DNA from 4 places in the Streptomyces paromomycinus genome. Region 3 is predicted to be linked to each of the others. Evidence: riboswitches for the same ligand, from Rfam matches in the RefSeq annotation. Region 3 holds a riboswitch; each other region holds the start of a gene.
What was found. Region 3 has a riboswitch for cobalamin ahead of OEIGOIKO_RS36610 (GHMP family kinase ATP-binding protein). Riboswitches for the same ligand answer to the same signal wherever they lie in the genome.

Region 1: another riboswitch for cobalamin. It lies ahead of metE (5-methyltetrahydropteroyltriglutamate--homocysteine S-methyltransferase); the one in region 3 lies ahead of OEIGOIKO_RS36610 (GHMP family kinase ATP-binding protein).
Region 2: another riboswitch for cobalamin. It lies ahead of OEIGOIKO_RS32455 (cobalamin biosynthesis protein); the one in region 3 lies ahead of OEIGOIKO_RS36610 (GHMP family kinase ATP-binding protein).
Region 4: another riboswitch for cobalamin. It lies ahead of nicT (Nickel transporter NicT); the one in region 3 lies ahead of OEIGOIKO_RS36610 (GHMP family kinase ATP-binding protein).

Annotation. Positions count from the first base shown of each region.
Region 1 is NZ_BHZD01000001.1:8,837,365-8,844,733, reverse strand. It holds gene OEIGOIKO_RS37555 (GNAT family N-acetyltransferase) at 1-434, opposite strand, end outside; gene OEIGOIKO_RS37550 (SDR family oxidoreductase) at 659-1,408, opposite strand; gene OEIGOIKO_RS37545 (cupin domain-containing protein) at 1,455-1,883, opposite strand; cobalamin riboswitch at 2,217-2,450, shown strand; gene metE (5-methyltetrahydropteroyltriglutamate--homocysteine S-methyltransferase) at 2,617-4,935, shown strand; gene OEIGOIKO_RS37535 (hypothetical protein) at 5,788-6,174, opposite strand; gene nrfD (NrfD/PsrC family molybdoenzyme membrane anchor subunit) at 6,171-7,268, opposite strand; gene OEIGOIKO_RS37525 (4Fe-4S dicluster domain-containing protein) at 7,301-7,369, opposite strand, start outside.
Region 2 is NZ_BHZD01000001.1:7,541,910-7,549,278, forward strand. It holds gene OEIGOIKO_RS32450 (cobyric acid synthase) at 1-1,373, opposite strand, end outside; gene OEIGOIKO_RS32455 (cobalamin biosynthesis protein) at 1,405-2,388, opposite strand; cobalamin riboswitch at 2,520-2,666, opposite strand; gene OEIGOIKO_RS32460 (hypothetical protein) at 2,837-3,082, opposite strand; gene OEIGOIKO_RS32465 (inorganic phosphate transporter) at 3,120-4,448, opposite strand; gene OEIGOIKO_RS32470 (lysozyme) at 4,711-5,547, opposite strand; gene OEIGOIKO_RS32475 (class II aldolase/adducin family protein) at 5,908-6,561, shown strand; gene OEIGOIKO_RS32480 (alpha/beta hydrolase) at 6,862-7,369, shown strand, end outside.
Region 3 is NZ_BHZD01000001.1:8,497,965-8,505,333, forward strand. It holds gene OEIGOIKO_RS36595 (MFS transporter) at 1-1,070, opposite strand, end outside; gene OEIGOIKO_RS36600 (ATP-grasp domain-containing protein) at 1,063-2,415, opposite strand; gene OEIGOIKO_RS36605 (cysteine synthase family protein) at 2,412-3,455, opposite strand; gene OEIGOIKO_RS36610 (GHMP family kinase ATP-binding protein) at 3,452-4,360, opposite strand; cobalamin riboswitch at 4,580-4,804, opposite strand; gene OEIGOIKO_RS36615 (cytochrome P450) at 5,318-6,649, shown strand; gene OEIGOIKO_RS36620 (bacteriocin fulvocin C-related protein) at 6,760-7,369, shown strand, end outside.
Region 4 is NZ_BHZD01000001.1:6,859,868-6,867,236, reverse strand. It holds gene OEIGOIKO_RS29570 (L-tyrosine/L-tryptophan isonitrile synthase family protein) at 1-878, shown strand, start outside; gene OEIGOIKO_RS29565 (ABC transporter ATP-binding protein) at 866-1,753, opposite strand; gene OEIGOIKO_RS29560 (FecCD family ABC transporter permease) at 1,861-2,913, opposite strand; gene OEIGOIKO_RS29555 (ABC transporter substrate-binding protein) at 3,150-4,238, opposite strand; cobalamin riboswitch at 4,412-4,624, shown strand; gene nicT (Nickel transporter NicT) at 4,635-5,837, shown strand; gene OEIGOIKO_RS29545 (VOC family protein) at 6,176-6,676, opposite strand; gene OEIGOIKO_RS29540 (DoxX family protein) at 6,758-7,321, opposite strand.

The sequences.
Region 1 (7,369 bases), 340 kb from region 3:
GGGAGGCCGTCCACCTCCCGGTCGCCTGCTTCCAGTTCGAAGCCCATGGCTTGGTGGAAGGCGATGGAGCCGTTGTTCCGCGTCGAGGTGATGGCGCGCACCTCGGTGCGGCCGGCCGCTGCCGCGCGTTCGAAGAAGGTGGTGTAGAGGCGGCGTGCCACGCCCTGCTTCCGCAACTCGGGGTCCACTCCGACGAAGTGGATGTAGGCCTCTTCCGCGTGGTCGGCGGAGTAGAAGCCGACGAGGAACGCCCGGATTCCCTGCTCGTCCTCCAGCACCAGACTGGTGTCCGCGAAGTGCTGGAGGAACAACCGGGGCAGCAGCAGGGAGAGTTCCCTTGATTGTTCCGGGGTGCGTGAGTCGCCCCACCAGCGCTGGACGCACTCCACGAGGGTGGTGTGGTCGGTCGTACGGGCCCGGCGTACGTCTTGCATGTCCTGCCTTTCGGTGGGGGGATGGGTGGGGTGAGAGTTCTGCGGGGGTGGGTGGGTTGAGTTGAGGGTACTGCGGGGGTGGGTGGGGTGCTGGTGGCCTGGGTTCGGCTGCTCCCGGGAGTCAGCGGGGCGCCCCCCGGGCCGGTTGAGGGCGTCGCTCCGTCCGCGTCCGAGAGTCGGGGGCTGCTGGGGGTACCCGCCGATGGCTGCCGCCCGCACCGCCTTCAAGAGGAAGTACGCAACCAGTCGTCGAACCGGATCGTGGCCAGCCGGGCGCTGCCCTCGTCCGGGACGAGGCTGCGTTCTGCCAGTTCGGAGCCGAAGTAGCGGGCGTGCGGGTCGGGGACGACCGTGCGCGGGTCGTGCCAGGCGTGCAGGGCCCGGGTGACGAGTTCGTCGAAGCGGAAGACTTCGGGGCCGGCCACTTCGGTGGTGGCCTTCTGCGGAATTCCCACGGCGGCCTTGGTCACCGCTTCGGCTACGTCCTCGGCGGCCATGGGCTGGAAGAGCACGGGTGGTACGCGTACGGTGTCGCCGTCGGTGGCGGTGTCGGCGATGCCTTTGACGAACTCGAAGAACTGGGTCGCCCGGAGGATCGAGTAGGCAACCGGGCTCTGTTTGATCAGCCGCTCCTGGGCCGCCTTCGCCCGGAAGTAGCCGTTGTCGGGCAGGTCGTCGATGCCGACGATCGACAGCGCCAGGTGGTGCGTGACGCCCGCCTTCGTCTCGGCGGCCAGCAGGTTGCGGGTGGAGGTGGTGAAGAACTCCAGGACCGCCGACTCCTCGAAGGAGGGCGAGTTGGCCACGTCCACGACCACCTGGGCTCCGGCCAGCGCCGTGTCGAGGCCCTCGCCGGTGAGGGTGTTGACGCCCGTACCGGGCGCGGCGGGCACGGCCTCGTGTCCGCGCTCGGTGAGTTTGCCGACCACTTTGCCGCCGATGAGGCCGGTGCCTCCGATGACCACGATCTTCACTTCGTGAACTCCTCGCGCTGTGGGCGCCCGCTGGGGCGGAGCGGCGTCAGGGCTGCCGGGGTGCGCGCAGGTGGGCGCGCTGTTTGAGTTCTTCGTCGTCGACCAGGACCAGCATCGGCTGCCCCGGTTCGCAGAGCATGGTGACGACGAAGCGCAGGCGCGTGTCGGTGCGGGCGTTGCCGTCCTGGTAGTGGATGACCTCGCCGCCGGGCTCCCAGAACGCTTCCCCGGCGCGGACGATCCGCTCCGGCTCACCTTCCAGCTCGAAGCGCATCTCGCCCTCCACCACGTACCCGAAAGCCGGCCCGGGATGGCGGTGCGGCGGGGCGCCCTGGTCGCCGGGCGGATACTCGATCTGGACGGTCGACACATGCGCGCCCTCCGGGATGGCGGGCGGTGCGACCTCTTGCAGCACGGTGAGCGCGGTCTTCCATGCCTCCGAGTGCGGGTGCTGGTGCTCGTGGGTGCCGGGCACGGCGGGTCCTCCTTCTGCGGCGTCGGGGCCGGGGCCGGTTGTGATGGCGGTGCCGCCCCGACGCACGGTGCCGGTGCCGGTGCCGGTGCCCCCGGTGTACAGCACCAGACCTGGGCGGACGGTTCGCCGATGCACGGCCCAACCGAGAGATGTTCCATTGTTCAGACCCCCGGCATGCCCGGTGAGCGCCGATCCGGACACATCCGGGGCACCGTACGGGACCTCGGCTCCGCCGTGCCCGCCCGTTCCCGCCTCTGCCCGGCCCCCACCCCCGTGTCCCATCTCACGTACCACCATGTGAACAGGGGTGTCGGTACCGGCTGCGGCCGATCTACGCTGTCCGGTGCAGCTGGTTCGCCCTGCCCGCCAGGCAGGCGCGTCGCAAGAGGGAACCCGGTGGGAATCCGGGACTGCCCCGCAGCGGTGAGCGGGAACGACCGCCGTCATACGCACTGGATCCGGGCCGCGGATCCGGGAAGCGACGGCCAGTAGGTGTCCGCCGGACGACGTCACGTTCCGGCAGGCGTGCCCGCGAGTCCGAAGACCTGCCCGTTGCCCGCGCGCGTCCGTACGTGCGCGGCCCTTCCGGTGACCTTCGAGGGCGGGTCGGCGTGTCATGACAGGCGGGCAGGGGTGTCATCGGACGCTCCGCGGCCCGCCCGACGCGTCATTCCTTCGCGTTCTCGTCCGGTCACCGGGCTCGGAGAAGATCACGCTCGCGAAGGAGAGTTCCGTGACAGCGAAGCCCGCAGCCGCGGCAGCACGGGCCACCGTGTACGGCTACCCCCGCCAGGGACAGCACCGGGAACTGAAGAAGGCCGTCGAGGGGTACTGGAAGGGCCGCGTCATCGCGGACGCCCTCCGGGAGACCGCGCGGGACCTGCGCCGTTCCAACTGGCAGCAGCTGGCCGACGCCGGCATCCACGAGGTACCGACCGGTGACTTCTCGTACTACGACCACGTACTGGACACCAGCGTCATGGTCGGAGCTGTCCCGGAACGGCACCGCGCCGCCGTCGAAGCCGACGCCCTGGACGGCTACTTCGCGATGGCGCGCGGCACGCAGGACGTGGCACCGCTGGAGATGACCAAGTGGTTCGACACGAACTACCACTACCTGGTGCCCGAGTTGGGGCCCGACACGGTCTTCGCCACCGACTCCGCCAAACAGGTCGGCGAGGTGCGGGAGGCGCTCGCGCTCGGCCACACGCCACGCCCGGTCCTCGTCGGCCCGGTCACCTACCTCCTGCTGGCCAAGCCGGCCCCCGGTGTCGCCGCCGACTTCGACCCGCTGACCCTGCTCGACCGGCTTCTGCCCGTCTACGCGGAGGTGCTGGCGGACCTGCGTGCGGCCGGCGCCGAGTGGGCACAGCTGGACGAGCCCGCCCTGGTGCAGGACCGTACCCCGGCCGACCTCAACGCCGCCGAGCGCGCCTACCGCGTCCTCGGCGCGCTCACCGACCGCCCGAAGCTGCTGGTCGCCTCGTACTTCGACCAGCTCAGCGAGGCACTTCCGGTGCTCGCCAAGGCGCCCGTCGACGGGCTCGCCCTGGACTTCACCGAGGCCGCGGCGGGCAACCTGGACGCGCTCGCCGCCGCCGGCGGGCTGCCCGGCAAGCGGCTGGTCGCCGGTGTCGTCAACGGCCGCAACATCTGGATCAACGACTACGAGAAGTCGCTGGCCACCCTCGGTACGCTGCTGGGCCTGGCCGACCGGGTCGACGTGGCCGCCTCCTGCTCCCTGCTGCACGTACCGCTGGACGCCACCGCCGAGCGGGACATCGACCCGCAGGTCCTGCGCTGGCTGGCGTTCGCCCGGCAGAAGACCGCCGAGATCGCCACGCTCGCCCGCGGCCTCGCGCACGGCACTCACGCGATCGCCGCCGAACTGGCCGCCAACCGCGCGGACCTGGCGTCCCGCGCCGGTTCCGCGATCACCCACGATCCCGCCGTACGGGCCCGTACCGCCGCCGTCACCGACGCCGACGGCCGCCGCTCCGCGCCGTACGGGGAGCGGACCGCCGCCCAGCGGGCCCACCTCGGCCTGCCGCTGCTGCCGACGACCACCATCGGCTCCTTCCCGCAGACCGCCGAACTGCGCACCGCGCGCGCCGACCTACGGGCGGGGCGCCTCGACACGGCCGGGTACGAGGAGCGCATCGGGAACGAGATCCGCGAGGTGCTCGCCTTCCAGGAGGAGGCGGGCATCGATGTCCTCGTGCACGGCGAGCCCGAACGCAACGACATGGTGCAGTACTTCGCCGAGCAGCTGACGGGGTACCTCGCCACACAGCACGGCTGGGTCCAGTCGTACGGCACGCGGTACGTCCGTCCGCCGGTCCTCGCGGGGGACATCTCACGGCCCGAGCCGATGACGGTGCGGTGGACGCGGTACGCGCAGTCGCTCACCGACCGGCCGGTCAAGGGCATGCTGACCGGTCCGGTCACCATGCTCGCCTGGTCGTTCGTCCGGGACGACCAGCCGCTCGGCGACACCGCCCGGCAGGTGGCGCTGGCCCTGCGCGACGAGGTCGGCGACCTGGAGGCGGCCGGCACCTCGGTCATCCAGGTCGACGAACCGGCGCTGCGCGAGACGCTGCCGCTGCGCGCCGCCGGCCGCCCCGCCTACCTCGCCTGGGCCACCGAGGCGTTCCGGCTCACCACCGGTGGCGTACAGGACCGCACGCAGATCCATACGCACATGTGCTACGCCGAGTTCGGAGACATCGTGCAGGCCATCGACGATCTCGACGCCGACGTGATCAGCCTGGAGGCCGCGCGCTCACACATGCAGGTGGCCCGTGAACTGGCCGAACACGGTTATCCGCGGGAGGCCGGACCAGGCGTGTACGACATCCACTCGCCCCGCGTGCCGAGCGCCGAGGAAGCGGCGAGCCTGCTGCGCAAGGGCCTCGGCGCCATCCCGGCCGAGCGGCTGTGGGTCAACCCCGACTGCGGTCTGAAGACCCGGGGCTGGCCCGAGACCCGGGCTTCGCTGGAGAACCTCGTCACGGCTGCGCGGACGGTCCGGGCGGAGCTGCCCACGCCATGATCCAATAACGGCCGCATGATCCGGTGACGGCCGGGAGGACGCGTCCGCGCGCCTTCCCGGCCGTTCTTTCGTGCCGTCCGCGGGGAGCTGCCTCGGGAGCCGCCCAGGCGTGCGCGGTCGGCCCGCGGCGCTCGCCGCGCCGCACCGGCTCAGGGTTCCTGGGGTTCTGGAACCGCCCCCGGGTGCCGCCGGGGAAGTGGGGCCGCCCACCGGCCGAGAGCGGTCGCGGGTGGCCCGTGAACTGCCCTTCTCGCGGCTTATCGAGGAACGGCAATTGACCCCGCATTTCTTGGCGTTCTACGTGGACGACGTGACCACCGGGACCGTGCTCGGCCTCCGGCACACCGGCACCCCGATTCTCCCGAGCGCGTCGGCGAAGTCCTCGGTCCGGACTGCGGCGAGAACAGATTCGGTCAGCACAATCTGGGCTATTCCTATGCCCCGCCCGAGTTCTTCCGGCGACGCGATGACGTCCACAACGTCCAGGCGCCGTTTTCAGCCGACGCGGTGGTGTGGCGGAGAGAGCGGGCCGCGGCGTAGGCGACTTGGCAGCCTTGGCAGATCAGCGGGGGAAGATGTGCAGAAGTTGGCATCGCTCCACGCTTGATGGCGCTCAGTGCCACTGCCAGAGTCTCCGTACGGCCGCTCACGGTCCTCGTACCCGGGAGACGCCCCGAACGGCGCCCCTACGCCGCCGAGTGAAAAGCCGTCGTACGACACCGGGTGAGGGCCCGGTCGTACGCCGCCGGGGTGAGGGTCCCGGTCGCCGGAACGGGCGGGCGCGGAGCAGAACTGAGGCTGCTCCGCGCCCGCCCGCGGCACGCGTTCATCCGGTCCGGGCCGGAAAGGGCGTCAGCTCTGCCCCGTGCTCTCCAGGACGATCTGGAGCTCGACCTCCTGGTCGCCCGACACCGTGCCTTCCGTACGGACGGAGAACGCGCGCGTCAGCACGTCCCGCAGCCGGTCGACCGCCAAGTGGCTGCCCTGGAGGTCGGCGGTGACGGCGGCGGACAGGTCCGCGTCCGGCCGGACGTCGCCGCGGACTTCCGAGGTCTCGAAGGTCTCGGTCCAGACGACCGGGTGACCGGGCCGGTGCGGCTGGTCGTGCGCGGTGTCACCGTCGGCGCGGTCGGAGTCGAAGCAGCTGCGCAGCGTGCTGAACACGGCTTCGGCGTCGGCCGGGGACTGGGCGCTGAGCACGACCTGGGCCGGCTCGTCGGTGTGGGGTGTGCGGGTCATGTGGGCTGTGTCCTCTCCGCGCTGTGCGTCGGTGTGGTGCGGCGGGCTTCCTTGGCCGCCCGTTGGGGTACGACGGTGTACTTCGGGTCCTCGGCGGAGGCGATACCGGCCGCGAAGACCCCGAAGCGGGTGCACGCGGAACCGGCGAGCAGGGCCAGCCCGCCCGCGGCGGCCAGCGTGCGGGAACGGCCTCCGAAGGCGGCGCCGACGGCGGCTCCGGCCGCGGTGAGGGTCCGCGCCGTGCGGAGCAGCGTGCCGGCCCGCCTCTGGTGCCAGGTCTCCGCGACCATGCCGAGGCGCCGTTCGACGGCCTTGGTGACCGCTTCGTCGGCGACCGCGGCCAGTACCGCGGCGCACCGGGCGGGCGCCGTCTCCCGTACGGGACCGACGACGAGGGCCGTCCCGGAGGCGGCGGCCGTCGCCGATGCCGCGAACAGGTACGGGAGTTCACGGTGCGCGCCGTGCCACGCGGGGACGGCGGTGTCCGCCGCGAGGACCGCGGTGTAGGTGGCGACGGCCGGCCCGAGGAGCGCCGCGGCGCCGGTCGCCACGGCGCCCGCCCGGGGCAGCTTCCCGGTGACCGCCGAGGCGGCCGCGGCGCCCGCGGCGGGCCCGTAGGCGGCCAGCAGCCAGGAGCCGACGCTCATCGGCGAGGTCGGCTTGACGACCCGGAGCATGTTCGCGAACCGGCCGGGCCTGCCGAGGTCGTTGACGAGTGCGGCGGTGGACAGGGACACCCCCGCCAGGGACGAGATCTTCATCGCGGTGGCGGTGGTGGTGCGGCCGGTCGCGTGGGCTCCGGCGGCCAGCACCGATCCGGCGCCGGCCAGACCGCCGAGGAAGAAGTACCCGGCGATGTCCCGGGCGCGCCAGGCGGGGGCCTTGATGACCGGCCGGCCGTAGTACGACTCGAACTCGGCCGGAGGCGCCATGAGCTGCTCACCGCGGCCGCCACGGCCGCCACCACCACGTTTGCCGCCCTTGCGCCGCCCTCTCCCGTCGCCGCCGGACCCGCCGCGCAGCATCTCCGGCGCGGCGGCGCGGCCCGGCCGCCCGCCCTCGGAGCCTTCACGCGTGACATCGGAGCCACTCATCGCCTCCCCTTCCGTCTTCGCCTCCTCTTCCCTCATCGCCTTCCCTTCCGTCCGGTGGCTCCGGTGGCACGTCCGAACTGCTTCAGCGCGGGCCCGGCGAA
Region 2 (7,369 bases), 960 kb from region 3:
ACGAACGCGCGGCCCGCGTCGGCGGCCACCCGCCGCAGGAACGCCCGCCGGAAGCCGTCGCTCTCCAGCGAGCCGTGCCAGTGGGTGCCCCAGACCGCGCCGGACCGGCAGCCCGCCAGGAAGGGCTCCCCGCCGTCGATCTCCGCCACGCCATGGTGGATCTCGTACCCCTCGACCGGCTCGCCCAGCGCCTCGCCGGACGGACGGGCCAGGGTCTTCTCCGCCGCGAACCGGACGCGTACGGGCAGCAGGCCCAGCCCGTCCACCGTCCCGGCCTTCGACTCGACCTCGTCCTCGATCCGCTCGCCCAGCATCTGGAAACCGCCGCAGATGCCCAGCACCGGGCGGCCTTCCGCGGCCCGCCGCCGCACCGCGTCCGCGATGCCGCGCTCGCGCAGCCACTGGAGCGCGCGGACGGTGCCGCGGGTGCCGGGCAGGACGACGAGGTCGGCGTCGGCCAGTTCCTCGGGGCGGTCCACGAACCGCACCACGACGCCCGGTTCGGCGGCGAGCGCGTCCACGTCCGTGAAGTTCGACATCAGCGGTACGGCGGCCACCGCGACCCGCAGCACGTCGGCGCCGTGCGGCGGTGCGACGACGCTCTCGCGGACCGCGCCGCGCAGCGACACCCGGAGGCCGTCTTCTTCGTCGATGCCGAGGCCGTGCGCGAACGGCAGCACTCCGAGGGCGGGCCGCCCGGTCAGCTCCTTCAGCATGTCCAGGCCGGGCTCCAGCAGCGTCACATCGCCCCGGAACTTGTTGACGAGGTACCCCGCGACCAGCGCCTGGTCCTCCGGGGACAGCAGCGCCGTGGTGCCGAAGAAGGAGGCGAACACTCCGCCCCGGTCGATGTCGCCGACCACCACGGCCGGGATACGGGCGGCCCGCGCGATGCCCATGTTCACGATGTCGGTACGCCGCAGGTTGATCTCCGCCGGGCTGCCGGCGCCTTCGCAGATCACCGCGTCGTGCGTGCGGCGCAGCTCCTGGAGGCAGTCCGTGACCGTACCGAGCAACTGCTCCTGACGGCCCGCGTGATAGCCGCGCGCGCTCAGCTCGCCCACCGGCTTGCCCATCAGCACGACCTGGCTGCTGCGGTCACTGCCCGGCTTCAGCAGCACCGGATTCATCAGCGCGCTCGGCTCGACGCGCGCTGCCGCGGCCTGCATGGCCTGCGCCCGCCCGATCTCCGCGCCCTCGCGCGTCACGAACGAGTTCAGCGACATGTTCTGCGCCTTGAAGGGCGCCACCTTGACGCCCTTGCGGGCCAGCCAGCGGCAGATGCCCGCCGTCACCACGCTCTTGCCCGCGTCGGACGTGGTGCCCGCCACCAGCAGCCCGCCGCCGAGCGGCGCCCCACTCGAACCGTTCACCTGACACTCCTCGCCGTCCGTACTGCGCTGCTCACTTGGCCGCCCTCCCGGCTGTACGGGACCGTCGTACCGCCCCGGCCGCCAGTCGGCCCGCGACCGTGGCCGCCAGCGCCAGCGCGCTCACCCGGCGCGACAGCCGTACGGCCCGCTCGATGTCCGGCACCGCGACCGGCCGGCCCGCGTCGCCGTTGAGCACCGGCCGGTGCTCGACCCGGCCGCCGTACGCCAGGGTGCCGCCCAGCCGTACCCCCAGCGCCCCGGCGAACGCCGCCTCCACCGGGCCCGCGTTGGGGCTCGGGTGGGACGGGCCGTCCTGCCGCCAGGCGCGCAGCGCGCCCCGCCGGTCCGGCCCGGCCAGCACCGCCAGCGCGGCGGTCAGCCGGGAGCCGGGGTAACCGGCCACGTCGTCGAGCCGGGCCGAGGCCCAGCCGAATCGGCGGTGGCGCGGCGACTTGTGCCCCACCATCGCGTCCAGCGTGTTCACCGCCCGGAAGGCCAGCAGCCCCGGCACACCGGCGGCCGCGCCCCAGACCAGGGCGCCGACCACCGCGTCCGAGGTGTTCTCGGCGACGGACTCGACCACCGCGCGCGCCATCTGCTGCCCGTCCAGGGCCTGCGGGTCGCGCCCGCACAGGTGCGGCAGCCGCTCGCGCGCCACGTCCAGGTCGCCCGCCGCGAGCGCGCCGCCGACGGCCCGCGCCTCGCGGCCCAGCGAAGTGCCGCCCAGGACGGCCCAGGTGGCGGCGGCGGTCAGCGCGACGGAGGCGGGGAAGGCGGCGGGGGAGCGGCGTACGGCGCGGTCGAGCAGCGCGGCACCGGCGGCGGTGCCGCCCGCGAGCAGCGCGGTGTGCAGGGCGCCGGTCCCTCGGTGGTCGCGCCACAGACGGCGTTCCACGGCGGCCGCGGCCCGCCCGAAGGCGGCCACGGGGTGACCGCGCCGGGGATCGCCCACGACCAGGTCGCCGAGGAAACCGAGGGCCGCGCCGCACGCGTAGCCGGCGTGTTCGGCACGCATCGGATCAGACCGCCGTCGCGCCTCGGAGGGATGGCGTGGGGGTACGTCCAGCAGATTGCGCACTGCGGCCGGGCATGGCGGTAGGTCCTCACTCAGGGTCCGCGCCCTGGCTCGACGGGTACGGCGACGAGAGTCTCCTGGCTCCCCGGATCGGCGCTTCCCCCGGCCTTCCAGTCCGTACGGGAACCTGCGTCGCGGGACGCGGACCGTGGCCCTTGGTGGAGGGGCGCTCCCCGGTGACAGTGGCGGGACCGCGCCGGATTCTCACCGGACTTCCTCATCTGTCGCCGATTGGCTCCGGCAGTCCACCACGCTCCGCCAAGCCCGTCAACTCACGCTTGACCTGCGGTGCGGGGCGGTGGCGGCGCCTGTGTCGCACGACACAGGCGTCCGGTGGCCGCGGCGGGGATGCCGCGGCCACCGGACGCCCGTGGTGCCGTGCCGCGCCTCAGGCGGCGACGATCAGGTAGATCCCGTACGCCACGGCCGCCGCGCACAGCGCGAAGCAGACGTACGCCCCGGCCCGCGCCGCTCCGCCGGAGGGGGCGGGCCCGTCGGCGGTCACCGGCGTGCCCTCCTGCTGCGGCTTGCGGGACGTGCCGACGATGCCGAGGGTGAACAGGCCCACGATCCCGACCGTCACGAACAGCGTGACGCCGAAGACCTGGCCGAGAGCGGCCCAGTCGATGCTCATTGCGTTCTCGTTCCTTGGTGGGAGCCGTGCGGCCGGGTCAGCCGGCGGCCGAGCCGGCCTTGGCGCGGCGCCGGGCGCTCTTGTCGTGCGGGTGGGCGGCCACCGGGGCGGCGATCACCGGGGCGGCACCGACCGGGTCCGTGATCCGGGTCTCGGCGACCGTGGGGGCCGGGATGGCGGCCGTGCCCGCCGCGACCGGGCCCGCGGGCGGCGGCGAGACGGCCTGCAGGGCGGCGGTGACGACACCGGCGGGCTCGGCGGCCGGGCCCTCGTTGACGTTGGTGTGGTCCACCGGCTTGCGCCGGGAGGCCGTCCAGATCGCGCCGCAGACGGCGAGTGCCAGCACGGCGACGGTCGCGATGCCCCAGTCGCCCTGGTCCGCCAGGAGCGCGGCGCCCGCCGCGACCAGCCCGGCGGCCGGCAGCGTCAGCCCCCAGGCGGCGGCCATCCGGCCCGCCGTGGACCAGTGCACCACGCCGCCCTTGCGGCCCAGGCCGGAGCCCATCACCGAACCGGAGCAGACCTGGGTGGTGGAGAGCGCGAACCCGAGGTGGGAGGAGGCCAGGATGGTGGCCGCGGCGCCGGTCTGGGCGGCGAAGCCCTGCGGCGGCTGGATGTCGGTGATGCCCTTGCCCATCGTGCGGATGATCCGCCAGCCGCCCAGGTACGTGCCGAGCGCGATGGCCAGGCCGGCCGAGGCGATGACCCACAGCGGCGGGTCGGCGTGCGGGGCGACGACGCCGCCGGTGATCAGCGCGAGGGTGATCACACCCATCGTCTTCTGGGCGTCGTTGGTGCCGTGCGCGAGGGAGACCAGCGCGGCCGAGGCGATCTGCCCGGCGCGGTAGCCCTTGGCGGTGTCCTCCTCGGCGCGGTCGCGGGCCAGCCGGTAGGTCAGCCGGGTCGCGGCCGTCGCGGCCAGACCGGCCACGACGGGGGCGGCGACGGCCGGGATGAGGACCTTCATGACCACCGCGCCGCCGTGCACGCCGCTCGGGCCGACGGCCACCAGGGTCGCGCCGATCAGACCGCCGAAGAGGGCGTGCGAGGAGCTGGAGGGGAGTCCGGCCAGCCAGGTGACCAGGTTCCAGACGATGGCGCCGACCAGCCCGGCGAAGATCACTTCTGGTCTGATGCCGGCCGTCTCGTCGATGATCCCGCCGGAGATGGTCTTGGCGACCTCCACCGACAGGAAAGCGCCGACCAGGTTGAGGACCGCCGACATCGCCACCGCGATCTTGGGCTGGAGTGCCCCGGTGGAAATGGTGGTGGCCATGGCGTTGGCCGTGTCGTGGAAGCCGTTCGTAAAGTCGAACACCAAGGCCGTGACGATCACGATCCCGATGAGAAGCGTGATGTGTTCCATTCACCCAGGCAATCAGTTCGTTGGGCAGTGACGCTCGGGACCGTACGGACGACGGGTGAACGGAAGGTGAACTGGGGCGGGCGCCGCAGTGACGCCCCCGCAGGGGTGGTGCGGAGGCGCCCGTACCGTCGCCCGGGTCCCATGCCTACCAGCACGGACGCCTCGTGTGCCGCAGGCGTACCGGTGGCGGTGAGGCGGGGTGCCGGGCGTGTCGGGGGCCGGGCGTGTCGGGGCGCGTACCGGTGGCCGGCGCGTCGGCGTGTCAGCCGCGCGCGAAGCGCCGCAGCCCGGTGACCGTACCGTTCCACTTGTTCTGGTCGCCGGGCAGCGCGCCGGACCCGGCGTGCTGCCAGATGCTCGGGTACACCCAGCCGGCGGGCAGCTTGCCCGGGGTGCTGTGCCAGCGGGCCAGCCACAGGGGGTGGGTGGCGGCGAACGCCCGGCTGCCGCCGGTGCAGCCGTTCCACCACCGGGCCGTCGTGTAGATCACCGGCCGCCGCCCGGTCTGCCGCAGCACCTCGGCGCTGAATCCGCGGACCCACCGGACCAGCGCCGTGCCGCTCATCCCGTAGCAGGCGTGCTCCCGGTCGTACGGGTTGTGCTCCAGGTCGAGCGCCGGGGGCAGCGTCCAGCCGTCCGCCTTCCAGCGGCCGCCGTGCCGCAGGAAGTACCGGGCCTGCGCGCGGCCGGAGGACGCGTTCGGGACGCCGAAGTGGTACGCGCCGCGCAGCAGGCCCGCCTTGCGCGCGCCGCGGTACTGCCGCGGGAAGTGCGGGCTGCGGTACCAGGTCGACTCGGTGGCCTTCACGTACACGAAACGGCCGCCCTTCGCCCGTACGGACTTCCAGTCGACGTTCCCCTGGTGCGAGGAGACGTCGTGCCCGGCGGGTTTGCCTGCGGCCTCGGCGGCGGGGACCGTGGGCAGGGCGGTGGACAGGACGCCGGTGAGCGTGCCGAGCGCCAGGGCCCCGGCGGCCAGCCGACGCCGTGGGCTGCGCGGGCGGCGGGGCGGGTGCGGTGCTTCGGGCGGGTGTGGTGCGTCGGGCGGGTGGTGGGACGGCTGCTGCGTACCGGACGGACGATCGCGGTCACGGGCCATGGCTGCTCCCCCAGGAAGTCCCCCGGACGGCTACGTGCATGACGGGCGGCTGCCGTGCATGACAGTGGCTGCACATGCCTGACAGATGGCTGCACCTGCATGACAGATGGCTGGACATGCCTGACAGGTGACTACGTGCATGACAAAGCTTCGGAAGCGTACCGGGAGATCCGCACAAGACGGTCGTCACTCGGTCAAGTCCGTCCGAGACACCGCCGGTCCGACATGGCGGATACCGGAGGGCCAGGATCCGCCCCACGGCTTCCCACCAGCCCCGTACGGTGTCGGCAGCCCCGCGCGCACCACGTCCGCGCGCCCCCTCACCGGGCCCCGCCCGCACCGCACACCGGAGGCACACGCATGACGGAGCCGGAAGCCCTCGACCACGCCTGGGACGAGCTGGTCGCCACCGCCCGCCGCACGGTCGCCGACGGCCTGGTCGTCGGCACCTCCGGCAACGTCTCCGTCCGCGTCGGCGACCTCGTGCTGGTCACCCCCAGCGGCGTCCGCTACGACCGGCTCGGGCCCGGCGACCTCACCGCGGTGGACCTCGAAGGCCGCCAGACCCGCGGCACGCTGCGGCCCACCAGCGAACTGCCCATGCACCTGGCCGTCTACCGGGCCACCGGCGCCACCGCGGTCGTGCACACCCACGCCGCCCACGCCACCGCCGTCTCCACCCTGGTCACCGAGCTCCCGCCGGTGCACTACATGACCGCGGCCCTCGGCGGACCCGTCCGCGTCGCGCCGTACGCCCTCTACGGCACCGAGGAGTTGGCCGGGAACATGCTCGCCGCCCTGCGCGACCGCACCGGCTGCCTCCTCCGGAACCACGGCACCATCGTCTACGGCGACACCCTTGACGAGGCGTACGACCGCACCGCCCAGCTGGAGTGGATGTGCCGCGTCTGGCTCGCCGCGGGCTCGCTGCCCGGCCGCACGCCCAGCCTGCTCACGCCGGAACAGCTCGACGCGGCCGGCGAGCAGCTGCGCGGTTACGGGCAGCGCCGCTGACGTACGGCGGGTGCCGCTGACGTACGGCGCCGGGCGACGGCGGCAGGGTCCCGTCCCAGGCCACTGGGGCCGGCCGCCGTCACCCGGGCCTCGCCTGACAGCAGCAGGGCCCCGGGCAAGAGCCCCCGGTCGCGCCCGACAGCAACCGGGCCCAGGACAGGCGCCCCGGGCCTCGCCTGATGGCAACCGGATCCCGGACAGCCGCCCCGGCCCCGGACAGCCGCCCCCGTGCCCGCCCGCCGTCACCCGGGCGCTCCCGCCCACTGGCCGCGGCCGCGGCGGCCGCCCACACTGGGGAGGATGCGTCTGGGTACCGCGGCAGCAGCCGCCACCACGGTGATCGGTACCGGCGCGGCCGCGGTGGCGGCCGGCCGGTACGCCAGCGACATGGTCCTCAAACCCGCCCCCGACCGGCCGCTGCCGGGCGACCCCCGGCTCACGGTGCACGCCACCGGCCCCGGGCGGATCACCCTCACCCGCAGTCTCGCCTCGCTGCGGCCCGGCACCTACGGGCTGACCGGCGCGGGCGGCCACGCGGTCGTCGGCCCCCTCCTGGACGACGTGCCGCACCCGGCGGACACGGTCGTCCGCCGTCTGGAGCGGGTCACCCACGGCGCCCTCCAGCCGGGCGCGAGGATGCGCCTGACCCCCCAGGTGCACATCGGCAACCCGCGCGACGCACTCGGCCTCGACTGCGCCGACGTCGACATCCCCGGAGAACTGGGCGCACTGCCCGCGTGGTTCGTGCCGGGTGACCGGGAGACCTGGGTGATCACCGTGCACGGCCTGGGCACCACCCGGGAACATC
Region 3 (7,369 bases):
ACGCCGCTGGCACAGGCGCCCAGACCCGCGGCGAGCCGCTGCTGCCCGAAGACCACGGCGTCCGAGCGGGAACTGCGGCGCAGCGCCTCCAGGTCGTTCTTGAGGAAGAGCACGATGTCGCCGAGCGTGATCAGGACACCGCCCGCCAGCAGGGCGGGCCTCGTTCCGGCGGCCAGGACCGCCATCCCGGCGGCCAGCCCCGTGAACCCGACCGCCAGGGCGACGGGATAGCGCATCCGCCGGATGGCACCCGACGCGAGCGGCTGGACGACGATGACGAGGACGGAGCAGGTCAGCAGCACCAGGCTGTAGAACTCGCTGGAGGCGCGCTCGACGGCGTACACGGCGAGGTAGTGCTGGAAGTGGAAGTAGAGGTAGAACGCCAGGCCGTTGGCGACGAAGGGGAGGACGGCGATTCCGGTGAGCAGACCCTGGCCGGCCGCCGGTGCGCTGCCGGAACGTTCCTTCTCCGGCCCCACCGCCGGCAGCCGGGCGTGCCCCACGGCCACCGCGGCGAACAGCGCCGTCACGACGAGGAACAGCGGACCGGGGGTCGACAGCACGAACGGACCCGCGACCAGCGGGCCCGCGGCCATCCCCGCGTTGAGCGCCGCGTTGCCCGCGGACAGGAACGCGGGCCTGCGCTCCTCGGTCACACCGTGCACCAGGTACGCCTTGTTGGCCGGCAGGTACAGCGCGGCGCCGCAGCAGGTCAGGATCAGCGCCGCCACCGCAACCGGCGGCCACCGCAGCGCCGCCAGGAACGCCGCGAAGCCCGCCGTACGGATCACCAGCGCCCAGAGCATCGTGCGCCGCAGCCCCACCCGGTCGGCGAGGGCCCCGCCGAGAACGCCCCCCGAGAACTGCACGAGGGACGCGGCGGCCAGCACCACACCGACCGCTCCGAGCCCCATGCCCAGCCGCTCGTGCAGGAAGACCGACATGAACGGCAGGACCATGAAACTGCCGAGCGGGATGAGGAAGGAGCTGAGCAGCAGGAAGCGCAGCGGCCCGGTGAGGGTGGACAGCGCGGTGCGGAGCCCCGGGCCGCCGTCTGTGCGTTCAGTCACCGGAGCCCTGGCCCGCCTGGCTCGCCGTAGCGTCCGCCGCCGTACCGGCCGCGCCCGTTGTACCGGCTGCGCCCGCCGTACCGGCCGTGTCCGGCACGCCTGCCCCGTCCGTCGTCCCCGCCACGCGGAACGGCTCCGTCCGCACCCGTACGGCGTTGGCCGCCGCGACCGCGCAGTGCGTGGCCAGTTCGGCCGTCTCGCCCTCCGCGTAGACGATGCCCGCGTAACCGCGGCTGTCGCCCAGGTGCTCGACGGGGTCGCCGGTCCGCTTGACCGGGTACCAGGCGGGCGAGCCCGGCATGTCCGGCAGCCGGTCGAGTCCGTCGACGCCGGTGAACACCCCTGGTTCCGCGGGGTACCCGAGGACGAAGGCCGAGGCGGGGCCGCCGGGCAGCGCCGCGTCCATGAGTCCGGGGCGGCTGCCGAGGGCCGCTTCCACCATCGCCTCGTACACGTTGACGCCGAGGGCCCGGCACAGCCCCTCACCGACGAGCGCGCCGCCGATCCGCGGGTTGATCTCCACCACTTCCGGGCCGGCGGTGGTCAGGGCGAACTCCACGTGGGCGAACCGGTCGGTGTAGCCGACGGCGGCCAGCACATCGTCCAGCCACCGCTCCAGAGCGTCCCGGCGCGGCTGCGGGAAGGCGACGGGGAACGCGGTGATCTCCTCCCGGAAGTGCGGCTCGGGCGACATCAGCCGGCTGGAGACGCCCAGCAGCCGGGTCCGCCCCGCCCAGGTGAGGGTCTCCGCGCTGTACACCGGTCCGGAGAAGTACGGTTCGGCGAAGAGGCGGCCCTTGAGCTGCCGTCCGGCGGCCTCGGCGAGCGCCGCGTCCAGTTCCCGCTCGTCCCGTACGAGCCAGACGTTCTGGCTTCCGGTGCCCGCGGTGTCCTTGAGGATCGCGGGCAGGCCCACCGCCTTCACCAGCAGCGCTGCCGTCGCCGGGTCGCCGCTGTCCGCCTCCGCCGCGCGGGCCCGGGTCAGCCCGGCCGCGAACAGCCGGTCCCGTACGGCGGCCTTGTCACGGGTCAGCCGCAGCACCGCCGCGTCGAGGCCGGGCAGTCCGAAGCGGGCGGTGAGTTCGGCGCCGACCAGCATCCAGGTGTCGGTCGAGCTGATCAGCCCCCGCAGGTCCGGGGTCCGGCCGAGCTGTTCCGCCACCAGTTCCGTGTCGAAGGTGTCGGTCTCCACCACGTCGAGGGCGCCCGCGGGCAGCCGCTCCAGCTCGTACGCGTAGTACGCGGGATCGCGGGTCAGCAGCCGCAGCGGCTCGCCCAGCCGGGCGGCGGCGCGCGTCAGGTGGCCCAGCCCGAAGGTGAGCGCTTCCAGGCAGACCACGGTCATGCGCGGGCCTCCGCACGGCGGGACGGCCAGGCGGCGCGGTTCCACGCCATCGTCGACCAGGGCATGGTCATCTCCTCGGGACTGCCGACCTCGGCCGGCTTCAGTGCGGCCAGGTCCACGGCCTCCCGGTGGCGGGCATAGACCCGTTCCACGTAGCGGTGGCCGGTGTCGGCACCGATCACCAGGTGGAGCCGGTCGGGGTGGCGGCGGGACTCGTGGGTGGCGGTCAGGTAGGCGGCGCCGGTGGACAGCCCGGCGAAGACGGCGTGCTCGCGCAGCAGGGCGACGGCGCCGGACATGGCGTGCGTGAAGTCCATCCAGTGCACCGCGTCGTACAGCTGGTGGCGGACGTTGTCGAAGGGGATCGAGGAACCGATACCGGCGATGATGGCTTCCGGGTCGTGGTGGTCCTGGCTCCCGAAGGTGACGCTGCCGAACGGCTGCACCCCGACCAGCCGGACGCCGGGATCCCGGCGGCGCAGATGCTGCACGAGGCCGCCGGTCGAGGCTCCCGACCCGACGCCGCCGACGACCGTCAGGGTGCGGTCCGGCAGGGCCGCGGTCACCAGGTCGGCGACCTCCTGGTAGCCCAGGTAGTGGATGGCGTCGTGGTACTGGCGCATCCAGTGGACGTCGGGCCGTTCGGCGAGGATCTCCCGGACCCGCCGGACCCGCAGCTCCTGGTCGAGCTTGAGGTTCTTCGACGGTCTGACCTGCTCGACCGTCGCGCCGAGGATCTCCAGTTGGGCGAGGGTGGTGGCGTCCACGGTGGTCGAGGCCACGATGTGGCAGCGCAGGCGGTAGCGGTGGCAGGCCAGTGCCAGGGCGTAGGCGTAGATGCCGCTGGAACTGTCGATCAGGGTCTGTCCGGTACGGACGGTGCCCCGGTCGAGCAGGTGCCGGACGGCGGCCAGCGCGGAGTAGATCTTCATCGACTCGAAGCGCAGCAGCACCATGCCGTCCGACAGCCGGACGAGGTCGGGGATCTTGAGGGCGTCGGCTATGTGGGGATGGGGGTCGGCCGTGTGGGGATGTGTCACGCGTAGCCTCCTTGGGCGAAAGAGCACTGGTGACCGAGCGAACGGAAGAAGGCGGACAGCTCCCCCTTCAGGGACGGCGCCGGCCGGCCGCTGAAGAGGTAACCGACGAGCGATCCGGTGTGGGCGACGAAGACGCCGTCCGCGCCGAACTCCTCGCGGTGGGCCAGCACGGTCTCGAAGGTGTGCTTGGGCAGCACCTCCTGGGACAGCACGCTGCTGAAGGTCGCGGCCCGGGCCACGGCCGCCGGGTCGCCGGAGGCGAAGCCTTTCAGCAGGTCGGTCAGGCACCTCTCGTACTCCGTGGCACAGCGCCGGTAGTGGCGCCGCAGCACCGGCGTGACCGCGGCGGTGTCCACCGTGCCCGGCTCCATGACGAAAGCGGTGTGGAAGCCGATGCCGGTGCCCAGCCGCCGTACGACCCGGTGCCGTCCGCTCAGATAGAGCGCGAACTCGTCGAGGAACACGCTGTCGGCGCGCTCTATCGCCGACAGGACGCGGAGGACGGCCCCGGTGTCGTACGGCAGCGAGAAGAGCCGGAACAGGCAGCGCAGGGTCGCCACGATGTCCGCCGTCGAACTGGCCATGCCCACCCCGACGTGCAGGTCCGAGTGGGAACTCCAGCGGCCCGGCGGCAGCGTCCGGCCGAAGTGCTCCAGGAAGAGCCGCGCGGCCGTGGCCGCCTTCGCGCCGAGAGGTGGTGCGTGGGGCGGGGCGTCGGGCGGTGCGTCACCGGGGCCGGCGTCCGGCGAGAAGTACACCCAGGAGTGGCGGTCCACGGGGAACGAGACGATCGCGATGTCCGCGTCACCGCCGGGGCGCAGCGGGCCCTGGAACAACTCGCCCAGCGTCCCCTGGCAGACGCCGGAGACCCACCGTGCCGGCGCGCCGACGGGGGTGGTCAGCATCGGGCACCGCACAACGGCCCTGCCGGGCCCGGCCGTCGGCCGCCCCGGAGACTTTCCCTGCGGTATTCCTCGGTCACGAACACGCCCTCTCTCGCCGCACCCGGCCCGAGGATCTCGACCGGTGAGTGAGAGGGCGGCCGCGCCGGGACGCGCGTTGCTCCGCCTGCACCGCCGACCCAGCCCTCGAGGTCACCGTGGACAGCGCGTACGCCGGTCCTCGCTCGCACGCGCGCAGTGGCAGGTATCCGGACTCATGGGCATGTCGGCCGGGCCTTCCGGCAACAACTACCGGCCACCGCTTCCCGCACCCTTGGACCGGGTCCGGTGCTGTATCGGCGGCTTTCGCTCCCACTCACCGCTGCGGGACAGTCCCGGATTTCCACCGGGTTCCCTCTTACGACGCCCCACGGAGAGTGGCGCGAACCGACTGCGCACATCAGCGTAGAGGTGTTCGCGCCACCGCAACAGAGAGGTCTGTGTGGTTGTCTCGATTGGTGCCGCTGACAGGGCGCGGGATGTGTGCAGTACGGGCCCGCGGCCCGCGGGAGCCTGCCACCAGCGATCCTGCCGTGCAGCACACCGCCCGTGCCCCGCTTCAAACATGTCATGTCGGTACGGCTCGGCACGGTCCTGCCACAGATCCACTCGCCGGACCCGGTGGCCGGTTCGAGCCTTCGGGCCCTCGGCTGGTGAGGCGCACGGGAGTCCTGGGACCGATGTGGCCCGTGATCGGGCTCTTTCCCCACCGTCGGCCGGCCCCCCGGCACACGAGAGGAGCGGCAGATCAAGGACTCGGGCGCCGCCTGTTTCGACCGGAACAGTTACCAGCAGATCTACGCGGACGAGGCGAGCCGGAAGGCTCCCGGCCGCCGGTGACGGACGATGATGGAGGCGCACTCCCGCCGCGCGGGCCACTCCGCACGGCGGGGCCGGGCTGTCAGTCAGGAGGCGTTGGCCATGCGGATCCCTGGACCCGAGCCCCGGCCGGACGGCGGGGCGGGGGCGGTCGCCGCGGCGGGCGGACTGCACACCTACCAGCTGCGCCTGCACGCGGAGTACGGGCCCGTCGTACGGTTCCAGCTGCCGGGCGCGGAGACGGCCGTGTCGGTCGCCGACCCCGTACTGCTGGAGGCCACGGCCCACATCGACAAACGGCCGGAGCGGCTGTTCGCGTTCCTGGCCCCGCTGTGCGAGGCGGGCAACTTGCAGGTGCTGCCGGCCGAGGAGCACACCCCGTGGCGGCGCGTCCTGCTGTCGGTGCTGGCCGGGCGCCCGTCACATGAGCGGCACTTCGAGCGGTTCACCGCGCTGGCGGCCGGACTCGCCGACCACTGGGGCGAGCAGGCCCGCTACGGGCCCGTCGCGCTGCAGAAGGACCTCACCGCGCTGTCGCTGCGGATGATCTGTGCGTACGCGCTGGAGGGCGAGGCCGCGGACCCGGAGGGCGTCGTCACGGCCTTCGAGGAGGTGCTCACCGAGTACCTGGGGCGGCTCTACCAGGTGCCGGTTCCGGGCACGGAGGAGGAACGCGCCGAGCGGGCGGCCCGGGCCCTCGCCTACCTGCGCGCGACGGTCGACCGGGTGGTCGCGGCGCACCACTCCGGGGGGCGCGCGGACCGCAGCGATCTCATAGGGGCACTCGTGGAGGCCGGTGAGCGGCCCGCGCGCATCCGCGACACCGTCATGGTGACGCTGCTGGCCGCCCACCACACCACCGGGGTGGCCGTCTCCTGGACCCTGCACCTCCTGGGCCGCCACCCCGAGGCGGCCGAGCGGGTCGCCGCCGAACTGGACCGCGTCCTCGGTGACCGCGCCGTGCCCGAGTACGCCGACCTGCGGCACCTCACCTACCTGGACATGGTCCTGAAGGAAGCGATGCGGCTCTACCCGCCCGGCCCGTACGGCGCGCGGGAGACGACCGAGCCGCTCGTCCTGGGCGACTACGAACTCCCGGCCGGGACGACGGTTTTCTACCCGTTCTGGGCCGTGCACATGAACCCCGATCACTGGCCGGAGCCCGAGCAGTTCGTCCCCGAGCGGTTCACCCCGCAGCAGGTGGCCGGGCGGCCGAGGCTGGCCTACATCCCGTTCGGCATCGGGCCGCGCAGCTGCGAGGGCGCCCAGCTCGCCATGGTCGAGGCCGAACTGGTCCTGGCTGTCCTGCTCAAACGCTTCCGCTTCCGGCCCGCGCCGGGGCACCGGGTGACACCGGTCGAACGCTTCGTGCTCTGGGCGCGGGACGACATCCACATGCTCCTGACACCCCGTGACACCGCGCCGCGTGCGTGAAGCCGGTGCGTGGCCCCTGGGCCTGAACCTGGTGCGTGCTGCCACGGCTGGCGCGCGGGGAAGCTGGGTATGCATGGGGCGGCAGTGCCGGTGCGAGCAGGGGAGTGACCATGACGGAGTGGTTATTGGCGTTCGACGCGGGCTGTGGCGCGTGCGGCGAGGTGGCCGGGGAGATCGGCGGCCTGCTGGCGGACCGGCTGACGATGGTGGGGCTCGGGGACGCGCCCGTACGCGCCCTGCGGCGGCAGGCGCTGGGCGACGACCCGCCGTTCGTCCCCACGCTGCTGGCCGTGCAGGGGGACCGGGTACGGGCGTGGACGGGCCCGGCGCTGTCGGTACGGCTGTGCCGCCTGCTGGGGCCGGCCGGCTCCCTGCGGGTGGTGCGGGCCCTGAACCGGACCGACGTGCTCGTGCACGGCGACCGGCGCAGACTGCTCAAGGCCGTGCCGGGCCTGGCCCTGGGCGCGTTCCTGGTCTCCGGCGGGCTGGCCGCTCCGGCCATGGCCTCGCCCGGGCGCCGGATGACGGCGGCCGCCGCGGAGGAGTGGGCCGCCGGGCTCGAACGGCTTCCCACCGGCTACCGCGAAGTGACCGCGTTGCCGATGGCGCAGCGCAGGGCCGTGTACGCCCGTATCCCGGACCGTGCGAAGGCCGGCCTGTGGCTGGAGCACGTACAGCGCTACCGGGCGGCGCACCCCGAGCTGTCCGCGCCGCGGTCGG
Region 4 (7,369 bases), 1.6 Mb from region 3:
TACGCCATCTGGAAACCCTGGTAGCGGGCCGCCACCCGATCCGCTTCACCCTCCCCGGCTTCCCTTGCAAGTCCCCCAACCCCGCCAAGGTCGTCGGCCGGCTCCCCGACGAGGGTGAACGTCTCGCCCTGCGCTTCCTGGACCGGCTGTGCGCCCGGATCGGGGAGCTGTACGCGCCGGGCGCGCGGCTCGTCATCTGCTCCGACGGGCACCTCTTCAGCGATCTGATCGGCGTCCCGGACCCGCACGTCGACGCGTACAACGACGCGCTGCGCGCCATGATCCGTACGGCCGGACTGTCCCACCTCACCACCTTCGACCTCCGGGACGTTTACGGGGACCGGCCCTGCGACGCCAAACGCGCCGAGGCGCACCGCCGGTACGCGCCCTCCCTGGACTCCCTGCGCGCCGAGACCCGGAACGCGGCCGCCCACGGCGGCGAAACGCTTCGCCTCTACCGCGGCGTCACCCGCTTCCTGTTCGAGGACACCACCGGCTTCGAGGGCACCCGCTCCGCCCTGCAACGCGCCTGCCGCACCCGTGCCTACGGAGTCGTCCAGCGCAGCCGCGCCTGGGGCGCGCTGATCGCCGAGCACCATCCGGACGCCCTCCGGCTGTCCATCCATCCGCAGCCGCCCGGTACGGCGAAGTTCGGCATCCGGCTGCTCGACGCGCCCGACGTGTGGATGACGCCGTGGCACGCCTGCGTGCTGCGCGACGCGGACGGAGGCGGCGTACGGCTGATGCGCGCGGCGGACGCGGCGCGGCTCGGGCGGCTCGTCCACCGGGACGGCCGCCCGAGCCATTACGTGCGGGACGTGCACGAGGCCGGGCGGCCGGCACCGGCGCGGACGGCGACCCCGACTCAGCTCTCCTGACCCGCGACCGCGCCTGGAACGGGCGCTGAGACTGCGGTCGGGGCTGCGGTCGGGGCTGCGGTTGGGACTGCGGTTGGGTTCGCGGTTGGGATCGCGGTTGGGTTGGCGACTTCACGCTGATCGACGGCGATCAGCGGGCCCCCCGTCAACGGATGCTCGACCACCACCGCCCGCACTCCGAACACTTCGGCCAGCAGCTCCGGCGTCAGCACCTCGCGCGGCGCGCCGGACGCCACCACCGTCCCTTCGGAGAGCACATGGAGCCGGTCGCAGACCGAGGCCGCCGCGTTCAGGTCGTGCAGGGAGACGAGCGTCGTACAGGCCCGTCCGCGCAGCAGGTTCAGCAGCTCGACCTGGTGCCGTACGTCCAGGTGGTTCGTCGGTTCGTCCAGGACGAGAACGTCCGGTGCCTGGGCGAAGGCACGGGCGAGCAGGGCCCGTTGCCGCTCCCCGCCGGAGAGCGCAGAGAACCGCCGCCCGCCGTACTCCGCCAGCCCCACGTCGGCCAGGGCACGGGCCACCGTCTCCCGGTCGTCGCGGTCGTCGCCCGCGAACGCCCGCTTGTACGGGGTGCGGCCCATCGCCACCACCTCGTGGACGGTGAGTTCGAAGTCACCGCCGCGTTCCTGGGGCAGGGCGGCGATGTGCCGGGCGGTGCGCGACGGCGGCATGGCCCGGATGTCCTCCCCGGCGAGCAGCACCCGGCCCGCTTCGGGGTTCAGGTGCCGGTAGACCGTACGCAGCACCGTGGACTTGCCGCTGCCGTTCGGACCGACCACGCCCGCGATCTCGCCCGGCGCGGCCATCAGCCGCACCCCGGCCACCACGCACCGGCCGGCGTACGACACCCGCAGATCCTCGATGTCGATCCGCATGCCGTGGCCCGTGACGGCTTCCGTACGTCCTCCTCCACCGGCCATGCCGGCACTCCTCCCCGCCCTCATGCGCCCGCTCCCGATCCCGACGCCGGTCCCGATCCGGCTCACGTTCTCGACCCCGCTCCCACTCCCGCTCCCAGGCGCCGGTCCAGCACGTACAGCAGTACCGGCGCGCCGATCAGCGCCGTGACCACGCCCACCGGCAGTTCCTGGCCGTCCAAGGCCGTACGGCACACGATGTCCACCACGACCAGCAGGAGCGCCCCGGTCAGCGCGGCCAGCGGCAGCAGCCTGCGGTGGTCGCCCCCGACGATCAGCCGGCACAGGTGCGGCACCATCAGCCCCACGAAGGCGACCGCCCCGGACACCGACACCAGGACGCCGGTGAGCAGGCTGGTCACCACGAACAGCACCCGGCGCAGCCGCACGACGTCCACGCCGACGCTCGCCGCCGTCTCGTCCCCCATCGTCAGCGCGTTCAGCGCACGGGCCCGCGCCTGGAGGACCAGCAGCCCGGCCGGTACGGTGACGGCCGGCAGCAGGAGCGTGCCCCACGTGGCGCCGCCCAGGCTGCCCATCAGCCAGAACAGCACGCCGCGCGTCTGCTGCTCGTCCCCGGCCTGCAGTACGAGGTAACTGGTGAACCCGGCCAGGAACTGCCCGATGCCGACCCCGGCCAGCACCAGCCGCAGCGGCGCGAAGCCGCCGCCCCGGCGGGCCAGCGTCCACACCAGCGCGAACGAGGCGAGCGCCCCGGCGAAGGCGGCCAGCGACAGCCCCACACCTCCGCCCAGCCCGAACGTCCCGTCCCCGCCGAACAATCCGTCCGTCCCCGCCACGGTGCCCGCGCCCAGCACGATCGCGGCCACCGCGCCCAGCGAAGCGCCGTTCGAGATGCCCAGCAGGTACGGGTCCGCCAGCGGGTTGCGCACCAGCGCCTGGGTGGCCGTACCGACGAGCCCGAGACCCGCGCCGACCAGCGCGGCGAGCAGCGCCCTCGGAACGCGCAGCTGCCAGACGATCAGATCGTCCGTACCCGGCCGGGGTGGCTCGCCTCCCAGTCGCCGGAGCACCACCGACCACACCTCGGCCGGGGCGATGCCGGTAGCACCGAGTGCGACGGCCGCGGTCAGCGCGACGAACAGGGCGACCAGCAGCCCGAGAGCGAGCCAGACGGTACGGGCCTGACCGGCTGCCCTTCCCTCAGCTCCGCCAGCCTGGCCGGCGTCCCTCCCCCCAGCTCCGCCAGCCTGACCGGTATCCCTACCCTCAGCTCCGCCAGCCCGCCCGACACCCTGCCCTGGAGCCTGCTCGACGGCCTGCCCAGGAAGCTGCTCGACGGCCTGCCCAGGAGCCTGCTCGACGGCCTCTCGCCTCTCAGTCGGCGATGCCATCAGTGGTTCGCCCCGGGACCGGACCCGGCCAGCCGATCCGGGTAGAGCGTCGCAGCGATCCGCCGCACCGTATCGGCATTGCCCACCCCGGCGATGGTCGTCTGCTCCGAGCCGATGCGCAGGAATTTCCCTTCCCGCACCGCGCGCAGTCCCGCCGTGGCCGGGAATTCCCTGAGGAACTTCGCGGCCTCGTCGAATGCCTTGTCGGTGGCCGCGGCACTTCCCCGGTTCCGTACGCCGAGCTGGATCCAGTCCGGGTCCTTCGCGACCACGTCCTCCCACGACACCGGCCGGAAATCGCTCGCGCAGTCCGCGAAGACGTTCCGCGCCCCGGCCTCGGTCAGCACCGCGTTGGCCACCTGCCGGTTGCAGACCGCGACGGGCTGTTTCGTCCCCGCGTCGAAGTCGAAGAAGAAATACGACGGCCGCTTCGCCACAGGCACGTCAGCGAGAGCCGTACGTACCGAAGAAACCTTCTTCTCCATCTCCGCCACCAGTTGCACCGCACGTCGCGAGGTACCCGTGAGCTGTCCGAGCCGCCGGATGTCGCCTTCCACGGCGGACAGGTCCTGCTGCGGCACCTTCTTGCGCGGCGCACAGGCCGTGGAAGCCAGATAGACGTGCTTGATGCCCGCCGCGGCGAATTCCTCCTCGGTCGGACCGGCCGCAGCGCCCCCCATGGCGCCCATGGAAGCGAACGTGTCGATATAGACATCAGCTCCGGAACCGAGCAGCTTCTCCTTCGGAATCACCGTCTTTCCCAGCACCGGGACGCGCTGCGCCCGGGCGTCGAGTTCGGGCGGCAACGCACCCTTACCCGGCGGGAATCCGGTACCGACGACCCGGTCGCCCGCTCCCAGCCGGAGCAGCATTTCCAGGCTCGCCGCATTGCTCGTGACAATCTTTCGCGGCGCCTCGGAAAGCGTCGTCCGCCGCCCGTCGCAATCGGTGACCGTGACGGGAAAGCCCCCGGCTCCGCCGCCCTGCCCGTCCGCGGCCCCCGTCGCCGTACGCCCGTCGGCACTGCCGCAACCGGTGGCCAGCGCGGCCACCGCGAGCGCCCCCGCCACCCCCACTACCGCCGCCATCGACCGGCTCCCGGCCACCGGCCCCACCAGATTCGTCCGAGGACGCATACGTCCGCTCTCCCTGCCACTCGACGCCCGACGGCCCGCACGTGCGGGCCCGGGACCAGGTAGTCGAGCGGGCGGCGCCCCGGGTTCCCGCCGCATTCGTCCGATGACCACACCGCGGCCGGGCGTTAGAGTGTCCGGGCCGTGGTGTCGGGAAGACCGGTGAAGACCGTCAGGTCCAGACCGGAGCGGCCCTCGCCACTGTGATCGGGAAGTTCCCGCCCCGTTCCGTACGCGCCCCGCGCCCGTACGGAGCCACTGGCCGCAGCCCGCGGCCGGGAAGGCAGGGGCGGGCGCGCACACCCGTCAGCCAGGAGACCGGCCACGGCATCTCACGAACTGATCCACGAGGTGCTGGAGCGTGACCACCGGATGCCCCCGTCCGCCAATTCCCCGTCTTCTTCCCCGTCTCCTTCCCCCTCCCCCACCCCCTCGCCGTCCCCGCCTGCCGCTTCCACCCCCCTGCCACTGCCCGGGTTCCGCTGGCGGCGGCAGGACACCGTGCGGACCGCGGGACTGATGGCGGTCATAGCCGCCCTGCACGTCGTCGCCTTCGGTGTGCTCTTCCTGCTGGTCGTGCCGCAGCACTACACCGTGGGCTCGCAGGTCTTCGGGGTCGGTCTCGGCGTCACCGCGTACACCCTCGGTATGCGGCACGCCTTCGACGCCGACCACATCGCCGCCATCGACAACACCACCCGCAAGCTGATGGCCGACGGCAAGCGCCCGGTCTCGGTGGGCTTCTGGTTCGCGCTCGGGCACTCCAGCGTGGTCGTCGCCATGGCGGCACTGGTCGCCGGCGGCGCGCAGCTGGCCGGCACCCTGCTCGACGACGGATCGAGCGCCCACCAGGTGCTCGGCACCGTGGGCACCACGGTCTCCGGCGGCTTCCTCTACCTCATCGCCGCGCTCAACCTCGTCGCGCTGGCGGGCATCTGGCGGGTGTTCCGGGCGATGCGGCAGGGCCGGTACGACGAGACGGAGCTGGAGCAGCACCTCGACTCCCGCGGCTTCATGAATCGCGTACTGGGCCGCTTCACCCGCTCCATCACCCGGCCCGGCCAGATGTACCCGCTCGGCCTGCTCTTCGGCCTCGGCTTCGACACCGCGACCGAGGTGACGCTGATGGTGATGGCGGGCAGCGGCGCGGCGGCCGGTCTGCCCTGGTACGCGATCCTGGTGCTGCCGCTGCTGTTCGCGGCGGGGATGAGCCTGTTCGACACGCTGGACGGTACGTTCATGAACTTCGCGTACCAGTGGGCGTTCTCGAACCCGGTGCGCAAGGTCTACTACAACCTCACGATCACCGGCCTGTCGATCGCCGTCGCGTTCTTCATCGGCACCATCGAGCTGGTCACCGTCCTGCACGACAAGCTGGACCTCAAGGACGGCGTCACCGACTGGATCTCGTCCATCGACCTGGACAACGTCGGCTTCATCATCGTCGGCCTGTTCGTGGTGGTCTGGGCGGCGGCGCTGGCGTACTGGCGGCTGGCCGGAGTGGAGAAGCGCTGGTCGGCACGGGCGACGGAGGCGGCCCGAGAGACCGCCTGACCACTGCCTGAACCCTCTGTCCCCGGCGCCACCGCCTCCCGGCCCGAGTCTCCGCCGACGGAAGCAGGCCACCACCCCGCCCCGCCCTACCCGCGGGTCAGCGTGGCGGCCTGCTCCCCACCCTGCCTTCGAATCCCGGTGGCAGCCCGCTGCACCCCACCCTCAAATCCAGGTGGCGGCCCGCTCCACCCTCACCCTCAAATCCGAATCATGGCCCGCCCAGTCCTCAGGTCACCCTCAGATCGCCCTCAGATCGCCCTCAGATCGCCCTCGGGGCGCCCTGAGGACGACATCCTCAGGACACCCTCAGGTCGCCGACCCGGCCGCCGCGCCCGTCTTCAGGTCGCCGACCCGGCCGCCGCGCCCGTCCTCAGGTCACGGCCCCAGCGCGCCAACTCGGCTTCAAGGTCGAGCGGGCGCAGCCGGTCCGGCTCGTCCGGGCCCGGCCACTCCGTACGGGGCACCCGCCACATGACCTCGAACTCGTTGCCGTCCGGATCCTTGGCGTACAGCGACTTGGACACCAGGTGGTCGGTGGCGCCGACCAGCGCGCCCCGCTCGGCCAAGTCCTTCGCCACGTCCGCCAGCTCCCCGAGGGTGCCGACCTCCCAGGCCAGGTGGTAGAGCCCCACCCGGCCGTGCTCGGGCCCCGGCGCCCCGGCGCCGACCGCGAACAGCCCGAGATCGTGATCGTTGGCGGTCCCCTCGGCACTGAGGAACGCGGCCCTCCCCGGTATCTCGGTGTCCACCCGGAACCCCAGCGCCTCCGTGTAGAAAGCCACGGCGCGCGCCACGTCCCGTACGTAGAGCACCGCGTGATTCAGCCGCCGCACTGCCACGTCAATCCCTCACCTTTCCGCTTCTCTCCACAGACACCACTCCACCCGGCTCCTTACGGCTCCACACGCCTCGGCCGGGGGTCAGTCGCGCACCAGCAGCATCACGAACGCCACGATCACGCCGAACACCAGGGCAGCCACCCCGTACGCAAGCCGGTGGTTACGCAGGACCGGGAGCAGCCGGTCGACCGCGTACCGGCCGGGACCGGTCAGCGCCAGGGCTCCCGCACCCGCCGTGAGCAGCAGCTCGTACTCGACGCCCTCGGGCGCGAAGAAGCCGCCGCCCCACTTCACCGCCAGCGCGTTCACCATCGTCCCGACGACCGCCGCGCCCGCCAGCGGCGTCAGCAGCCCGAGGACCAGCCCGAGGCCGCCCAGCGTCTCGCTGAGCCCGGCCACCACGGCCATGGCCTTGCCGGCCGGGTAGCCGCTGGCCGTGAAGAACTGTCCGGTTCCGTCCAGCCCCGGCCCGCTGAACCAGCCGAACAGCTTCTGCGCGCCGTGCGCGGCCATGATCAGCCCGACCGCGAGCCGCAGCACCAGCAGGCCGATGTCGTACGCGTGCGGAGTCGCGGCATGGCGGTCGTCGACGCCGTTGCCGTAGTCACGGAGGGGGCTGCGCAGAGGGCTGAGGGGGGAGGACATACGAACGCTCATTTCTGTCTGGTCTGTCCGGGCCGGCGGCCCAGCAAG